Regions from separate parts of the Paenibacillus sp. FSL K6-2441 genome, predicted to be linked through region 1. Evidence: riboswitches for the same ligand, from Rfam matches in the RefSeq annotation. Region 1 holds a riboswitch; each other region holds the start of a gene.
What was found. A riboswitch is a leader RNA that binds a small molecule or an ion and turns the genes downstream of it on or off. The one in region 1 is predicted to bind cyclic di-AMP.
Positions count from the first base shown of each region.

Region 2: another riboswitch for cyclic di-AMP. It lies ahead of NSQ80_RS16985 (TrkH family potassium uptake protein); the one in region 1 lies ahead of NSQ80_RS10740 (3D domain-containing protein).
Region 3: another riboswitch for cyclic di-AMP. It lies ahead of NSQ80_RS00580 (C40 family peptidase); the one in region 1 lies ahead of NSQ80_RS10740 (3D domain-containing protein).
Region 4: another riboswitch for cyclic di-AMP. It lies ahead of NSQ80_RS00145 (3D domain-containing protein); the one in region 1 lies ahead of NSQ80_RS10740 (3D domain-containing protein).

Region 1 covers NZ_CP150174.1:2,366,877-2,371,217, forward strand. The annotation lists gene NSQ80_RS10730 (dihydroorotate dehydrogenase electron transfer subunit) at 1-237, opposite strand, end outside; gene NSQ80_RS10735 (polysaccharide deacetylase family protein) at 426-1,259, shown strand; gene NSQ80_RS10740 (3D domain-containing protein) at 1,353-1,979, opposite strand; cyclic di-AMP (ydaO/yuaA leader) riboswitch at 2,054-2,222, opposite strand; gene NSQ80_RS10745 (amino acid ABC transporter ATP-binding protein) at 2,397-3,119, opposite strand; gene NSQ80_RS10750 (amino acid ABC transporter permease) at 3,106-3,768, opposite strand; gene NSQ80_RS10755 (transporter substrate-binding domain-containing protein) at 3,863-4,341, opposite strand, start outside.
Region 2 covers NZ_CP150174.1:3,681,108-3,685,448, reverse strand. The annotation lists gene NSQ80_RS16990 (type II CAAX endopeptidase family protein) at 1-1,302, opposite strand, end outside; cyclic di-AMP (ydaO/yuaA leader) riboswitch at 1,616-1,778, shown strand; gene NSQ80_RS16985 (TrkH family potassium uptake protein) at 1,846-3,189, shown strand; gene NSQ80_RS16980 (TrkA family potassium uptake protein) at 3,207-3,869, shown strand; gene NSQ80_RS16975 (ArsB/NhaD family transporter) at 3,912-4,341, shown strand, end outside.
Region 3 covers NZ_CP150174.1:127,951-132,291, reverse strand. The annotation lists gene NSQ80_RS00590 (M1 family metallopeptidase) at 1-79, shown strand, start outside; gene NSQ80_RS00585 (hypothetical protein) at 114-944, shown strand; cyclic di-AMP (ydaO/yuaA leader) riboswitch at 1,166-1,302, shown strand; gene NSQ80_RS00580 (C40 family peptidase) at 1,307-1,798, shown strand; cyclic di-AMP (ydaO/yuaA leader) riboswitch at 2,054-2,250, shown strand; gene NSQ80_RS00575 (C40 family peptidase) at 2,255-2,746, shown strand; gene NSQ80_RS00570 (GNAT family N-acetyltransferase) at 3,019-3,516, shown strand; gene NSQ80_RS00565 (cytochrome c) at 3,681-4,040, shown strand; gene NSQ80_RS00560 (4a-hydroxytetrahydrobiopterin dehydratase) at 4,127-4,341, opposite strand, start outside.
Region 4 covers NZ_CP150174.1:31,047-35,387, reverse strand. The annotation lists gene yabG (sporulation peptidase YabG) at 1-70, opposite strand, end outside; gene rsmA (16S rRNA (adenine(1518)-N(6)/adenine(1519)-N(6))-dimethyltransferase RsmA) at 109-1,005, opposite strand; gene rnmV (ribonuclease M5) at 1,011-1,556, opposite strand; gene NSQ80_RS00145 (3D domain-containing protein) at 1,721-2,857, opposite strand; cyclic di-AMP (ydaO/yuaA leader) riboswitch at 3,304-3,516, opposite strand; gene NSQ80_RS00140 (TatD family hydrolase) at 3,714-4,341, opposite strand, start outside.

The DNA of each region.
Region 1 (4,341 bases):
CAATCGGTCGCCTTGCTTCAGTTCAGATAACCGGGTCGTACCTACCCCCGCAACCCGGATCAAGAAATCCAGCCGATCCTCTTCGAGATCAAAGATACTGATCGGTCGGGACAGTAACGGATAGCGTTCTCCTGCACGCAACATGTAGAATTGCCCCATTTTTCCCGTAAATCGCCCTTGTACGGACAGTTTGAACACCCCTGGTGATATTTCCTCGTTAGCCACTACGATTGCCATATGTTCACCCCACCCCATTTGATTACACTTCATCAAAGGATGCAATTTTTTAGCGGGATCGTCTGTGACATCTCTCACAGCGAATCATGAGAGGAAATCAGCGCAATTTTTCACAATCCATCATGATCTGAAAAAGTTAGGGGATACTAGAGAACATGTACAGTTTTGGGTTGAAGGGGGACTTCAAATTGCTTATTCAGCTTAAGAATGCTCTGGTCTGCTGCATGACCGCTTCTCTGATCATGGTGGGCGGGACGGAATTTTATCCCGTCAAAGCCGCCGCACTGGATCTCGAAAACAGAGGGCCAGAATCTCAGGGGGACCAGGCGGACAAGAAGGCGGCACTCGTGCCCGCAGGTGCCAAGCCGGCAGATCTTGGTGAGCTGCGGCGCAAATATTCAGAAACCTTCATCTTCCGGGGGCCGGAGGTGAAGCAGATTGCACTGACCTTCGATGATGGTCCGGATCCGCGGTTTACGCCGCAAATTTTGGACGTGCTTCACCGGAAAGGGGTCAAAGCCACCTTCTTTGTTGTTGGTGCACGGGCTAAGAAGTTTCCCGGCCTGTTACGGCGGATGCATCACGAAGGCCATCTCATCGGCAATCACTCCTTTAATCATCCGAACTTCCGCAACCGCTCCATTAAGCAGTTCCAGAGCGAGATTTTACGCACGGAGAAAATTATCCAGAACGTCGTTGGATACCGTCCCCAGCTGATTCGGCCGCCTTATGGAGAAATCAAGGAAGAACAGGTTCAATGGGCGAAAAAGAACGGCTACACCCTCGTCAATTGGAATGTGGATTCACAGGATTGGAAAGGGATCGACAAGAACAAAGTGATCTCCAACGTGATGCGCACGGCGGGGCCCGGCTCGATCATCCTTCAGCACTCAGGCGGCGGCGTTGGCTCCGACTTAACCGGCACCATCCAGGCTTTGCCGAAGATCATCGACGCCTTGCAGGCACAGGGGTATCAATTCGTTGATCTTTCCGAGCTGCTGCATACGACCAAATACCGCTGATGTATTGGGAATCTTCTGAAAATCAGGCACTTCGCCAGCAAGCACAAAAAGTCGGCCAGGATACATTCTGACCGACTTTTTTAAACAAGGTGTTTAATTTAATACGTAAAGCGTCACATCTTGGAAACCAAACGATTTCGCATTTGCTGCGCTGCCGGGAATAAAGATATCAATCCGGTTACCCTTGATTGCGCCCCCCTGATCGGTGGCCGTAGCTACAAAAGCCTGATCCGGCAGACCGTCATGGTTGTGGCCGGTCACCAGCACCTTTGTGCCCATCGGAATGACATTCGGATCAACAGCGATGGTACCAAGCTTCAGCGGGTTGCCGAAGTAGTCAACCGCGCCCCATTTTCCATTCTCACTAGCTGATGCCGAATACGCCGATGCTTTCACATTGATCGTTTTCGAGTAAGTAAAGGTTTTCCCCCATGCTTCAACCACGTTCCCGGTAGACATGACCTTGAGCTTGGAAGCGGAAGCAGTTGTCGTAGCTGCGCTCTCCTTCTTCGCCGGAGCAGCGGAAGCAACTCCCGTCGTTTGGGTTTGAACTCCCGGAATGGTGATTTTTAAACCAGCGTAAATATTTTTCGGATTGATGGATGGGTTGGCAGCCATGAGCTTATTCATATCTACGCCATATTTTTTGGCAAGAAGATAAAAAGTATCTCCTTCCACGGCTTTATGTACCGCGTCTGCATGGACGGAAGTCGTCTGCATCGGAATCGTAAGGCTTGCGGCGATCAGCGCCGTTGCTGCAATTTTAGACCAAATACGAGTATTCAAATGAATTGCCCTCCTTTTTACTGCGCCTGCGGAGTTAGTTGTCGGATTCGGGAAAAAGGATCATTCCCGGCGCATCGCTTCGATACGCTTCACCCCAAGAAAACAGTCAGCTAGGCAGCCCCTGTTTTCATCTTTCGTCCCCCGCACCTCAAGTTCAGGTTTCGGCCTACTTAATATATCACAATTTTGTAACCAATAGGTCAGGTAAATCCCACCAAACGGCGGAATTGCTTGATTGGACTGGTTACATTTTTGTGTTCAAAGGTAAAAAGAGTGTAAATTTAGATCGTACGTTCGATCCATCGGAGGACAAAAAACCGCCCGAATGGAAGCTCGGACGGTCCTTAAGATTTATAATACTTTGCTTAAAAAATCCTGCGTACGCTGATGCTTCGGCGCCCCAAACACCTCTTGCGGCGTACCTTGCTCCAGAATGACACCTTGATCCATAAACAGGATGCGGTCGCCAACCTCACGGGCAAATCCCATCTCATGCGTAACGATAACCATCGTCATTCCCCGTTCAGCCAGGTTCTTCATAACGTCAAGCACCTCTCCGACCATTTCCGGGTCCAGGGCCGACGTCGGTTCATCAAACAGCATCACATGCGGCTCCATAGCCAATGCGCGGGCAATCGCAATCCGCTGCTTCTGTCCGCCGGAGAGCTGCGCCGGATAGGCGTCCCGCTTATCCTCCAGTCCAACCGTGCGAAGCAGGTCCATGGCGATCGCTTCCGCTTTGCCTTTATCGAGCTTCTTCACGCGAATCGGCGCGAGCGTAATGTTGTCGATCACGGTCTTGTGCGGGAATAGATTAAAGTGCTGGAACACCATCCCCATTTTCTCGCGGGTTTTATTGATGTCATGTCCCTTGGCGGTGATCGAAGCGCCTTCAAAGGTGATCTCCCCTTCGGTCGGAACCTCTAACAGGTTCAGGCAGCGGAGAAACGTACTTTTCCCCGACCCGCTAGGACCGATGACGACGACAACTTCGCCTTTGGAGATTTCCAGATCGATCCCGCGCAAAATATGGAGTTGGCCGAATTTTTTATGCAAACCTTTAACGGTGATCACTGGTCTTCAACTTCCTTTCGAACACGCCCAAAATCCGAGACAGCGTGAATGTCAGAATAAAGTACATAATGGCGATGATCAAATAAGGCGTCATCCCATCGTACGTAATCGTCACGACGGACTGTGCTTGATAAATCAGCTCGGCCGTACCGATGATCGATACGATCGACGATTCTTTAATGATCGTAATAAACTCGTTGCCAATCGCGGGAAGCACCGATTTGATCGCCTGCGGAATGATGATATGGCGCATAGCCATCCCTTTGGTCATCCCCAAGGAACGGGCCGCTTCCCCTTGTCCCCGATCGACACCTTGAATGCCGGCACGGAAAATTTCCGCCAAATAAGCCGAACTGTTAATGGACAATGTAATCGCACCTGACTGAATCGGGGTGAAATTAATATCAAACATAAATGCGAACCCGTAGTGAATAATCAACAGCTGTACCATCATTGGGGTGCCACGCAGAAATTCAACCCACACATGCCCCAGAAACCGTAGGATCCCCCATGGCGACATGCGCAATAGTGCGATCAACAAACCAAGAAAGAAGCCGCATATCACGCTGATCGCTGCCAAGAGTAGGGTATACTGAACACCGGCCAAGAAGTAACTGCGGTATTCCATAAACATTGAAATTAAGTCCATAACGCCTTCCTTCCTCCTCCTTTACCTTAAACCCTTAAGCAAAAAAACAGAAAATAGCGAAAGCTTCGCTATTTTCTGTGGATGGATATCGTGATTATTTTTCGGCCAGTTCGCTAGCTTCGGCAACGAATTGATCGATGCTGCCTGCGCTAATCAAGCGATCGAGCGTCTTATTCACTTGATCCAACAGCTCTTGGTTGCCTTTCTTAATGCCAATCACGTAGCCTTCATCCTCAGTTACCGGCTTGGCATCGGTGATGACCAGGCCTTTAACGTTCTTAACGAACGATTCTGCGACAGGACCTTCCAAAATAGCAGCATCTACACGGTTGGAGTTCAACTGCATAATGATGTCATTGATTTTAGCCAGCGAGGTTAGTTTGGCATTCGGAATTTCCTTCGCCATTTCTTCTTGAATGGAACCTTGTTGAACGCCGATTTTCGCGCCCTCCAGCGATTCCATTGTGCTGAACTTGTCTTTGTCCGCTTCACGAGTCACCACAGCTTGCTCCGCTTTGTAGTAAATTTGCGACATGTCGATTTGTTCAGCACGTTCTGGAGTTGGGCTGAGTC
Region 2 (4,341 bases), 1.3 Mb from region 1:
CCCTGCCACCCAAGCCAGCAGCGGAAACAATAGCGGGTACACCATGTTGTAAGGCGATTGCGTCGCATCGGTCGTGGACCAGGTATGAATCGTTTGCTCTAAAATGAAGAAAACAACGGATTGAACGCCTAACAGGATCAATGCCCAGGCATACCCGTCAGCCACGGAGGTCAGGATGGAACGGCCGTACCCTTCTTCCCGTGATCGCGCCCACAAGTTGATGCCGTTCTTCCGCCACAGTCCATCGCCGCCCACCAGCGAGAAGTACACGGAAGCGGCGAGGAACAACGTCACCAGACCTTGGAAGAAGAGGCCAAAGATGAGCACGCCGGATTCAAGACCGTCTTTTTGGAACACGGGGATCATGTTGATCGTTCCAATCGTGGATAGCACGAAGTAAGCCGAAGCCAGGAAAATACCCCGCTTAAACGAGGTATGGGCCCGCGTCAGCGCGCTGTAGACGATCGCCAGAATCGCCAGCACGAACGTCAACAGGGCGTATCCGGCATAGGTGAGCCAGCTGGCGATTTTCGTCTGTCCGGCGACGTAGTCCTGATGAGCCTGCGGTACGGTAAAATAGCTCTCCAACGAGGAAACCTTGCCGTATTCGAAGCTGAGCTTGATTTCCGCTTGCGATTCGCCTAACGTGTAGCCATTGATATGGTAGAGGAGGCCCACATCCCCTTCACCGGAGGCCAGCTCCAGATCGCTTGGTTTAAATCCAAAGGCGTTCAGGTAAGGCTGTGCCAGCTCTTCTTTCTCCGCTAACGTTAAATCCCCCTCCCATGCCTTCATGGAATCGGTGGTTTCCGATCCTACATCAAGCATCATCTGCTTGGTGGCGTTGCTGGAGGAACTGATCTCCTCGAAGCCGACGACTTGACCGGTGGTCATATGGACATCCACGGTCACGGCGCTTAACGATTCGGTGGGGTCCGTGTAACGGACGCGAAATACGTCATATGGAAATTGCTTGTCATACGTTTTTAAGTATGGGGCGAGCAGATCGGCTTTGGTTAAGTAACCAAACAGATCGGAACGCGTTTCGTATGTAATCAATGCTTTATCCTTCGTGGGATTCGGCAGGTCGATCCCAAGTACGGATTGGACAAATTCACTTGCATGGGCAGCTGCTTCCGGTTTGCTGATCACCTCATTTGCTTGCTGCAGCTGCAAGGACTCCGAATCGGTGGTCGGAAACAGTTGAACGGCGACGAACACAATGAATCCTAGGGCGGCCAGCAGCCACAGATTTTTGGTCTTCATCCTGCGGCGGCCATTTGACGTCAAAGGGGAACTCACTCGCAAAACTCCTTTGTTATTAAGTTGAATGAAATCGGGAACACGTACTCTTCTTATATTATGAGGTATGTTTTTCCCTCAAGTACGTCAAAGTAAAGATAACACAGCTATCCCCCCTGCGCCAGACGGATGGCAAAAATGACGAGAAACGGCAAAAACTCCGGCAAGCCCTCGCATCACTCAGATTGGGGGCGAAGTTGATCCTCCCACTCCCTGATTTCGTCCTTTTCTGGTCTTTTTCTTGAAAATAGAGCTTTGTGGCGGGACGGAATAAGGGATATAATCCATTTGACGAAAAATGATTGAAAACAATTGAAAAGATTGGCCGAATTTCGCAATGAAAACGGGGGAACCGTATATTTTGGGGTGAATTTCACGGAGCTTCAACTCCCAGCAAGGGGATATGTTCCGCGAATAGGGCAACTGGGCATGTCCGAATCCGTCAGCTAACCTCGTAGGCCTGTGCATCAGGAACCAAACACCGAAAGGCATTGGATTTCCAGTGCTTTTTTTCTTTTGTGTTTTTTTCAGAACGATGATGAGGTGAACGCGTTGCATACCAAGAAAATTAACCTTTCTCCGCCGCAGATATTGGTGACTGGGTTTGCCCTCATCATTTTGTTGGGAACTCTGCTGCTTATGCTTCCGATCTCTGGGACGTCCGGGGAACCGATGCCATTTATTGATGCTTTATTTACGGCAACCTCGGCAACTTGTGTGACGGGGCTGTTTGTGGTGGATACGGGAAGGTATTTTTCAACCTTTGGACATATCGTCATCATCATGCTTGTACAAATCGGGGGGCTTGGCTTTATGACCATGGCCACCTTGTTCTCCCTTGTCCTCAAACGGAAAATCTCGCTGAAAGACCGTCTGCTGCTCCAGGAAGCGATGAACCAGAGCTCAATGGAAGGCATCGTTCGCTTAATCCGCAAGGTGCTGATGTACTCCCTGATCATCGAGTCCAGTGCGGCGGTGCTCCTCACGATTCGCTGGGCCTTTGATATGCCGTTTGGCCGGGCGCTGTATTATGGGATTTGGCATTCGATTTCGATGTTTAATAATGCGGGATTTGATTTGTTTGGGGAAAATCGCAGTTTAATCCCCTATGTTAACGATCCTTTGATTAACATCGTCTCCATCTTGCTCATCGTGTCCGGGGGGCTTGGTTTTATTGTCTTGTCCGATCTGGCAGAGTATCGCAAGCATCGCAAATTGTCGCTTCATTCCAAAGTGGTGCTGTCCATGACGGGGGCGCTGATTGCGATTGGCACGATCGTCATTTTCGTGTTCGAATTCACGAACTCGCGTACGCTGGAACCGCTCAGTTGGAGCGGCAAAATCTGGGCTTCAATGTTCCAATCGATTACGCCTCGTTCGGGAGGGGTTGTCACCCTTGATATCGGTTCGCTGCGTCAGGCTACGCAATTCTTCATAATCATCCTGATGTTTATCGGGGCTTCGCCCGGCTCGACGGGGGGCGGGATCAAGACAACTACCTTTACGCTTCTCATCGGCGCGGTGATCTCCATGATCCGCGGACGAACCGATTTGGTGTTGTTCCGTTACCGGATGGCCCAAGAACGGATCTTCAAGGCGCTCACGATTACGATGATGGCACTGTTCGTCATCGTTGCTGTAGCGATGGTGCTGTCCACCACAGAAGACGCAAGCTTCCTCTCCATTTTATTTGAAACGACTTCCGCTTTTGGAACGGTTGGATTATCGATGGGCTTAACGGAGCACTTGACGGAATTTGGGAAAGTTGTGATCAGTCTTACGATGTTTGCCGGACGGCTGGGGCCCTTGACGCTTGCTTATGCCATCGGTCCAAGGAAGGGGAAAGAGCTGTATCGCCATCCAGAAGGTAAAATCATTATTGGATAAGGGGAAATGGGGCAAAAATGAAAAAGCAGCAGTTTGTGGTCATCGGCTTGGGGCGCTTCGGCTCGAGCCTGGCCTTGGAGTTGGTGGAGTTAGGATATGAGGTTCTGGGCATCGACCGGAATGAAGAGATCGTTGACGAATTAAGCGATCGGCTCACGCATACGGTTGTCGCCGATGCAACAGAGGAAGAGGTGCTGAAGTCGCTGGGGGTTCGTAATTTCGATTGCGGGATCGTGGCGATTGGCAACGATATTCAAATGAGCATCCTAGCGGCCATTCTCCTCAAAGATCTGGGCATGAAAACGGTAGTCGCCAAGGCGATCTCGCTTCTGCACGGCCGGGCCCTAGAGAAGCTGGGGGTGGATCGGGTGATCTATCCGGAACGCGACATGGGGATTCGTGTTGCCCATCAGCTGGTTACCCCGAATCTGCTGGATTATATTGAACTGTCGAAGGAATACAGCATCGTCGAGATGAACGTCCCGGCATGCCTGGACCAAAAGAGCCTGGGCGATATTAATCCGCGGACGCGCTTTGGCTGCAGTATTGTGGCGATTCACCGCAATGGCGGTATTTTGGTTGCTCCCACTGCGATGGATCAGTTAAATGAAGGCGACATTATGGTTATTATAGGAGCAAAGAAAAATATCGAGCAATTTGAATCAATCATCAATCCTTAATAAGATGGTAAGATGGCTTACTAGCATGGAACGGAGAGAAGTATGGAACAACAGGCCATTTGGGCTTTAATCATTTTTTTGCTGACCTACGCACTCATTATATCTGAGAAAATTCACCGAACGGTGCTGGCTATGGCTGGTGCGGCGTTCATGATAATCTTTGGCATCCTTGATCAGGAGAGCGCAGTGCATCATATTGATTTTAATACGCTGGGACTCTTGATCGGGATGATGATCATCGTGAATACGACAGCCAAGACCGGTTTATTCACGTACATCGGCATATGGACGGCCAAGCTGGCCAAAGGCAATCCGATCACTTTGCTGTGGTTGCTGGCGCTGATCACCGCGATAGGTTCGGCATTCCTGGATAACGTAACGACCATTATTTTGATGGTCCCGGTGGCATTTAGCATTACGCGGAGGTTGAGGGTTCAGGCGTTCCCTTACCTCTTTTCTATGATTCTTGCCA
Region 3 (4,341 bases), 2.2 Mb from region 1:
CCCTGAAACCACGCTGTCCCGCTCCAATATGAGCGTCACCAAGCTGCTTGAAGCGATCCTTGGGGGACTTCTGTGGTAAACCTAGGTCCATACTTCTATAAGGAGGGAAAGAAATGAGTTTCGTTCGTTTGGGGTGGACTGCCCTGAAAAGCCAATTTCCCTCGGTCATCATCTTGTTTCTGTACCAGCTGCTGTGGGGATTGTTCTTGTACCGGTTGGTCGATACCGCGGTAATGGCGCTGCTGCAACGATATCCTGACCCGCCGCCCACTGCGCTGTCGAAACTACTGTTCTTGCTTGAGGGACAAATGAATTTATGGAGCAATCCCGAGGTTCGGCTGTATTGCTGGCTGCTGGCAGGGATGGTCGTCCTGCGCATGATCTTGACTCCGTTGATCCAAGCCGGAATCTTCTACGGCTTCACACCGGCCGATCACCGCAGCCCGGGGTTCCCCCTGTTCCGAGGGATGAAGGAATTTGGCAAACCGGTGATTCTGTTTTACGCGATGGAGCTCGTGCTTACCTTGCTGCCCGCCTTCTGGATTGTACCGAGGCTGCTGTCGCTCTGGCCGGGACTCACCGGGATGGAAATCCCGATGGCAACCTGGCTCACCGGGCTTGGTCTGATTCTTGGCTGGTTCATCTACGGCTGGTTCATCCGGCAGTGCCTGTTATTTGTCCAGTTCGGCTACCTGTTTAAGGCCGGGGTTTGGAATTCCCTGCTGGTTTGCTTCCGAACCCTCTTGCAGGGCATCTCCATCTCGTTGATTCTCGGGGCTTTTGGCCTGATCCTCTTCCTTCTGTTCGGAACCGCATCTTGGGTTTGGACGGGGATGCTGGCCCTGATCCTGCAGCAGGCTTATCCCCTCTTCCGCTGCACGTTTAAGGTCTGGAAGATCGCCTCTCAATTTCATCTTTGGCAGTCAAAGGCACAAAAAAGTTAAAATTTTTTAACTCCTCAAAAACCCCGTAACAACAAGGCCTTCGCCGTTTGGCGAAGGCCTTCAGTCCTATTTCCCCTCTTAATCTTGTGAATTAGGCATTGCCAAAAGATACCTGACTTTGTTACAATAACAGCAACGCAATTTCAGTAACAGTTTTGTAATTATTTTTGTCATCTTTGGCAGGAGATTGGTGCCGGATGTCAAATAAGAAATGTCAGGTGTGAAAAACAAAGCCGAATTCCCTTCACCAGGGAAACGGGGGAACCACTTTGGGTGAATTGATCTCGCTTTAGAGGGATCATAGGGAACCTTCAACCGAATCCTTAAGCTAACCTCGTAGGCATTGGAAGGAGCATAACTTCTTGAAGAAGCGTTTGACGGTAGCAGCAGTAAGTTTTGCCATGCTTTTCACCATTGGAACTGGCAGCGTTTTCGCCGATTCCAAACTGGACAGCGTCATCGGCGGCGCGCTCGGAAGCAGCTATGTTGCGGGCGGAACCACAACCGACGGGTTCGACTGTTCTGGATTTACGATGTACGTCTTCTCGAAGATCGGCATCAAGCTGCCTCACCAATCCGCATCCCAATACAAAATGGGAACTGCGGTTGACAAGAGCGAATTGATCGAGGGCGATTTGGTCTTCTTTAATACTTCCGGTAAAGGCGTTTCTCATGTCGGCATCTACGTCGGCGACGGCAAATTTGCTCATGCCTCCTCCTCCAAAGGTGTAGTCATCAGCAAATTAAGCGAGAAGTATTACGTCGAGCGTTACGTTGGAGCGAAACGGATCATGAGCAACGACAAGTATGAAGATGTGACCGGTGAAATTGCTGAACACGATGATGTTCAATAAGAACTCGCTACGAAGCCCGTGGGGATGTTGATAACAACGTCTCTGCGGGTTTTTTCCTTGTCTTCCCTTCTCCCTAGCCCCAGTCCCTTAGGAACCATTACCCACGAATCGCCTCGCGAAAACAGGCCAATAGAAGCGTTTTTTTTCGACAAACTTGTCAACTCTGGACGCCTTTGGTAAAATGAACAACGTAAATGGTAACAACTTTGTAATTATTGTTGTAACTGTTTCTGTGCAAGATCTTGGGTGCAATCTACAATGAAACTGCCGAATTCCCACGCACCCGGGAAGCGGGGGACCCACCATAGGGTGAATTGATTTTCGCTATAAAGGTAACAGCTCCCAAACTAATAACTACCATTTCAATCAAGGTTACTTACCTCTATAGCAAATCATAGGGAACCTTCAACCGAATCCATAAGCTAACCTCGTAGGCCTTGGAAGGAGTAAGACATCTTGAGAAAGACTTTGACAGCAGCGGTAACGAGTTTAGCCCTCCTATTTACCTTGGGGGCAGGTAGCGCCTTTGCCGACTCCGCAAAAGCCGAGACAACGACGCTATCCAGTATCGTCGATTCCGTGTACGGGACGCCTTATAAATTCGGAGGCACCACGACAGCGGGATTTGATTGCTCCGGATTTACCCGGTACGTCTTCAGCAAGATGGGCATCAAGCTGGCGCGTGTGTCCGCCGCCCAGTATAAGCAAGGCACACCGGTACCCAAGAGCGAGCTTCAAGCTGGGGATCTCGTCTTCTTCAAGACGACGGGGACGGGCAAAGTATCCCATGTCGGTGTTTACATCGGCAACGGTGAATTCGCTCACGCGTCCTCATCCAAGGGCATCCGGATCGACAAGTTAAGCAATAGTTATTACCAGAACCGCTACGTTGGCGCGAAGCGAGTTCTCAGTAAATACGGTTATTCCGTCTACGCTGCGGAATCGTAATCCATTGATCTATCGGTTTCATCCTGTTCATCATCACTTACTCGCCGCAGGCCGGGTTCCTGTTAGAACCGCCTTGCGGTCTTTTTTTATCTGCACCCTTATCTATATAACGAAACAGCCCGGAAAAAGGTTGCCACAAAGCTAAAAATCCCGCGCAAATCTCACAATTTCCCGAAGGGGGGGCAAAAACCTTTACAAGCTGCGTAATTCCGGCTATTGTGAGGATAATGGAACAATTACGACGGACTTTCCTTTAACAAAGGAGGGGCAATATGGACCAATCGATGTCTCCGTTTCGTATCGTGCCGATGGAAGAAGCCCATGGCGCGGAAATTTGCACCTGGCGTTACGATTCTCCTTACGACATCTACAGCTGGCTGCCTTGGGAGCAAATGAAAGCGCTCGACGTGGAGTTTGGGAACCCGGCGATCCGCGCCGAACAGTATGTCTCCGTGTTGAATGCAAAGGGCGAGCTTGCCGGCTTCGCACAGTACTTCCCGATGGAAGGAGTCACCCGGCTTGGCATCGGCATGAAGCCCGAGCTATGCGGCCATGGGCTGGGCAAGCAGTTTGTGAGGACCATCGTGGAGGAAGCCCGGCGCCGTAAGCCGGAAAACCAGATTGACCTTGAAGTGCTGACCTGGAACACCCGGGCGATCCGGGCCTACCAGAAGGCTGGGTTTGTCATCACGGATCTGTACGAGAAGATGACGCCTGGCGGGGTGTCCAAACCGTTTTATTGCATGGTTCATAAGGGGCTGCCTGAATAAAGGCACGCCCCTTTTTATGTCCTGTTTTGATTAAGACTATGACTTATGGCACACAATTTAATGAAAACGGATCATTTTTGTTCCTAATTTGGACACAAAGACTATGATCAACCCGCGTGTTCCGTTATAATGGATAGGTAGCATACATAGGAGGGGCGATTGAAATGCAAAAGTGGATCATGAGCGGTTTGTTCGTCATCGCAGGCGCTTTAGCCCTAGTATTGATGTTCACCTTGCCAAGCCGGGAAGAGGCTGAGCAAGAAGCCAAGCCGCAAATGCCTGAAATCACCATGAACGCAGAACAAGCCGAAGCCATCGTCAAAGCAAATTGCATCTCCTGCCACGGTGATACATTGCAAGGCGGAGCGGGCCCAAATCTGCAGAAGATCGGCTCGGAATTGACGGCAGAACAACTGTATTCCATCATCACTAAAGGGAAGGGCGGCATGATGCCTTCTTTTAAGGATCGCTTAAAGGAAGAGGAAATTGCGAACGTCGCCATGTGGCTTGCGGAGAAAAAATAAAAGCACGAAAAAGCACGACCGCCGGGAATTTACGTTCCCGGCGGTCGTTTTGTTACCCCTATAGTTTCGATCATGCTCTGATTTGGTTAATCCCCTGACCGCATCTTTTCGTAGGCCTCGTTATATTGCTGCGCCTCCTTGATGTCGACGGCCGTAATGCCGCCTTCCTCCCAAGAGGTCAAACGGAGCGTTACCGTTTTATAGTCGATCGTGATAAAGGGATGGTGGTTAAATGCTTCCGAGATCGCTGCTACCTCATCAACAAATGCGATTCCCTTCATAAAGTTGGAAAACGTATATT
Region 4 (4,341 bases), 2.3 Mb from region 1:
CGATTCGGAACGTAACATCTCCACCGTATGATTTGCGGACGACCAAGTCTCCCAAATTCGCCAAATCCATCACCTCTATCCCATCGTATGGGCGACAAGAGGGAATGGTTACTCGCGGAGTTCCTTCACCCCGGCATTCAGCAGCGTATCACTCAGCTTGGCGAACTCGTCCAGGCTTAATGTCTCCGCCCGCCGGGAGGGCTGGATCCCGGCTTCCTCCAGCAGTTGCTCCAGTCTCTCCCGCCCTTCCTTCGGGAAGAAGCGGCTTTTCAGATTGTTGGAAATCGTCTTTCGTCTCTGGGCAAAAGAAGCCTGCACCACCTCGAAGAAAAACGCCTCATCCTGAACCGCCACAGCTGGCGTCTCCCGCACGGTTAAGCGAATCACTGCGGACTCTACATTCGGCTGTGGAATAAACACGCTGTGCGGCACCGTGCAGATCATCTCCGGGGTGCTGTAGTACTGCACGGCGATGCTAAGGCTGCCGTAGTCCTTGCCGCCGGGAGTGGCAGCCATGCGCTCGGCCACTTCCTTCTGGATCATGACGACGATATGTTTCAGCGGCAGTTTCTCTTCCAGAAGCTTCATCATGATGGGAGTCGTCACGTAATACGGCAGATTGGCGACGACACTGACGCCGCTCACCCCGCTGAATTCCGCAGCAAATAAAGCCTTTAGGTCCAGCTTCAACACATCGCCATGGATCACATGGACGTGCGGGTAGGGCTCCAGCACCTCCTGCAGAATCGGAAGCAGCCGCTGGTCAATCTCCACCGCTGCCACCTTGCCTGCCTCCTGCGCCAGCTTCTCCGTTAAGGCGCCGATGCCCGGCCCGATTTCCAGTGCGCCCTGGGTCTTGTCCAATTCGGCGGCGGCAACAATTTTACCGAGGATGTTCTGGTCGATCAGAAAGTTTTGCCCCAGACTTTTTTTGAACGAAAAACCGTGCCGCTGAATGATCTCCTTCGTCCGGCGCGGTGTGGATACGTCTTCCCTTATGCTCATGGTTCTTAAACTCCTTTGCTTTCCAACTCGGCTAACGCAGCTGCAAACTCCTCGCGGCTGATGCGGAACACGGTTAACCGTTTGTAGAGCTGCTTTCCGTTACAATATCCGATACCCAACAGCTCGCCCAGCGCTTTTCGCCGCGCCGCAGCTTGCGGGTGTACGATTAACCCTGCGTTAATCAAGTCTTCCCAGGTGATTGCGGCCTCTACTCCCGGCGCTTCGCTGCGCACCCGGGACAACGCGGTGCGGATCGCCTCCGGCGAGGCATTCTCCACCCCGATGTCGCCTTTCTTCGTAGCTTCGACCTCAGGCAGGAAAGCGTGCTTGCAGCCCGGCACCCGCGCTGCCACGATTTTACGAATCCGCTCCCCGGCATGGTCGGGGTCCGTAAAAATAATCACGCCCCGGCGTTCCTGCGCCAAAGCGATTTTCTTTAGCACGGCTTCGCCTATCGCCGAACCCCCCGTCTCAATCGTATCCGCCTCTACGGCTCGTTTAATGGCCACGGTGTCATCTCGGCCCTCCACCACGATGACCTCTTTGATCATGGATCTGTCTTCCTTCCTGTTCTTGCTTGTCTCCACCAGAATAACAAAAAGAAGAGGATCATATCATCCTCTTCTAATCCACTGTCCTTCTAATCCACTGTCTTATTCATCATCCTAATACTATCTCATTCCCTCCGCATTGTAAAACGAAAGAGAACGAGATCTTAGTTCAATTCCGGCTTCGTCGGACCGATTACGTATACGGTGCGGCCCTTCTTGCGGCCGAATTTCTTAGCATCCTTCAGACTATCAAAATAGACGTCCATCTTATTTCCATCGATGGCTCCACCCGTATCCTCTGCCTTACGGAAGCCGACTCCTTCGATGTATACCCACCAACCAAGCGGAACGACGTCTTTATCAACGGCAATCGTTCTGCCTTCCGTCACGCGGGTACCCGAAGCCGTACGGGTGCCTATCCCGTCTTCTTCCGCCGAATACGCGGTTAACGTAACATTTTTCAGGATCTTTTTATATTTGAATGAGACGCCACCTTTGGTCGTCGTCCCGCTGATGTTCACCGTATTTCCCTTACGGCTTATGCTGGCCGACAGGACCTCGGTAGGTTTCTTCGTGCCGACTGCGATCACCTTCGGCTGAGGGTCCTTGGAGACCTCTTTGCCGAGCCAACGCTTCGCCACGAATTTTCCGTCTTCGTAGGTTTTCTCAATGTTGTGAATGACCAGACCTTCGGTACCTTCTTGAATGACCTTCGTGGTACCTTTTAGCAGCTTGTCGTCCGACGTTTTGACCACGCTAAAGGGCACAGTCTCCTTGCTCTGCACCGTTTGCTTGCTGACCCGAACGACCTTGACATTCAGGTTCTCGGTAACTTTACTGTCCAATGCCGGGGTCACCTTGTCGTCTTCATCCAAAGTGATGCCGAGCTCGGACAATACGCCCTCTACTTTGCTTTGCGTCGTGAAGTGGACTTTCGTATTGCCGTCCGCGGTCACATTGACCGGCTTCGCGCGTACTATGACAATGCGGTCACCGTTCTTCAGCGAGCTTTCCAGCGGGAGGGATACTGAATCCTTCGCACTGAGCTTAATCGATTGTTCCTCCAGCAGATGAGCTACACTGGATTGGGTTGTCTCCACAGACTGGACATTCCCGTCCACAATCAGGGATACTTCCTTCTGTGCCTGGCTATACAGCCAGATTAGGATGATGATGATTCCCGCGATGGCCAGAACGCCGACGAACGCTATCTGACGTAAATTCTCATGCTTCCATCGCATTGCGTAAGACATGCTGGATGAGCGTGATTCATGGGTCTCCTCTTTGCGGAAAATGCCCATTTCTTCCGTCCTCCTTCATAGTCCCGCCGTCTAGGTCGATGCATGATAACGATTGACGCGACTACAGTTACTTTTTACAAAACGCCTAAGGTAGTCAAAAAGTCATCTTTTGATCACGAAGCAGGTCAAGAAGTGAATTCGGCATCGAATCTTGAATTCAGCCGGGCCTTCCGTTGCTCACGTACCCCCATGTACGCTGCGCTACTCAGTCCCAAGCTTCATCCAACCTTCTCGGTGCTGAAAAACCTGACTTTTTGAACACTGATCTTAAATTTAATCCTAAGCGTTTTGCATCCTTGACCAGTCTCTCCTGCTTGTCGTCACCTCCTGTTTTCCAACAGTATGACGACCCTATTACTTTTATTCAAAACAAAAGAAGCCGGGAGAAAGAGTTAGAGGAACTCCTTCGTGGCTTCTTGAATGTCTTGGGTGTAATAGCTGCACGAGTGACCTCTCTTATTCGCTTACGAGGTTAGCTGTCGGGTTCGGGCGAAAGAGAGCCGCCCTTTCTCAGTACATTCGCTCATGGCGCAATGACCTTGAATTCACCCCATAGACCCTGGAAAGAAATCGAATACGAACGCATACAGGCTATCGCCAACTGCAATCCGTATTGGTTCCCCCGTTCTCCGTCATAGGAGATTCAGCGAGACTGGTTCATGGAACCAAGCATCGTACGGTTCAAAACGAACCGAATCGATACTGAAAAGATTCTATCCTGTTTCGATGCAGGTTGTAAAGGACGAATCAACCACGTTTTTTTAAAAAAATGGTTAAAAAAATGTAATGACCTTGTTTTTGAGGGTTAAAAAGCATTAATCTTTCCGAAATCCTCTTTATTTCATCCGTTTTGCTCTCAAATACTCGGGATTCCAAATCGTTCCAATGCGTTTCGGGTGGTAATTTCCGCGATTTCCTCAAAAGTGACCCCTTTGAGCTCGGCTGCCATTTCTGCAACCAAGCGGACATGAGCGGACTCATTCCGTTTACCACGATATGGATGCGGCGTTAAATAAGGGGAATCCGTTTCGATCAGCAATCGATCCATCGGCGTCTTGGCCAACACTTCTTTTGGCTGTTTTGCATTTTTAAACGTAATCGGCCCGCCAAACGACAAATGAAATCCCAAATCTAGACACATTTTGGCAATTTCCCAACTGCCGGAGAAAGAGTGCATCACGCCTCCAACTTCATTGGCTTTCTCTTCCCGAAGGATGCGTACCACGTCTTCGTGAGCGTCCCGATTATGAATGGAAATCGGCATGCCCAAGCTGCGAGCCAGTCCAATTTGCTCACGAAAAACCTTATGTTGAACGTCCTTAGGTGACGTATCCCAATAATAATCCAGCCCAATTTCTCCGATGGCGACGACCTTCTCATGCTTGCACAATTCTGCAATCCAGTCCAAATCGCCCTCTTGCATTGTAATCGCGTCTTGCGGATGCCAGCCGACAGCGGCATAAATGAAGTCATAGGTCTCTGCC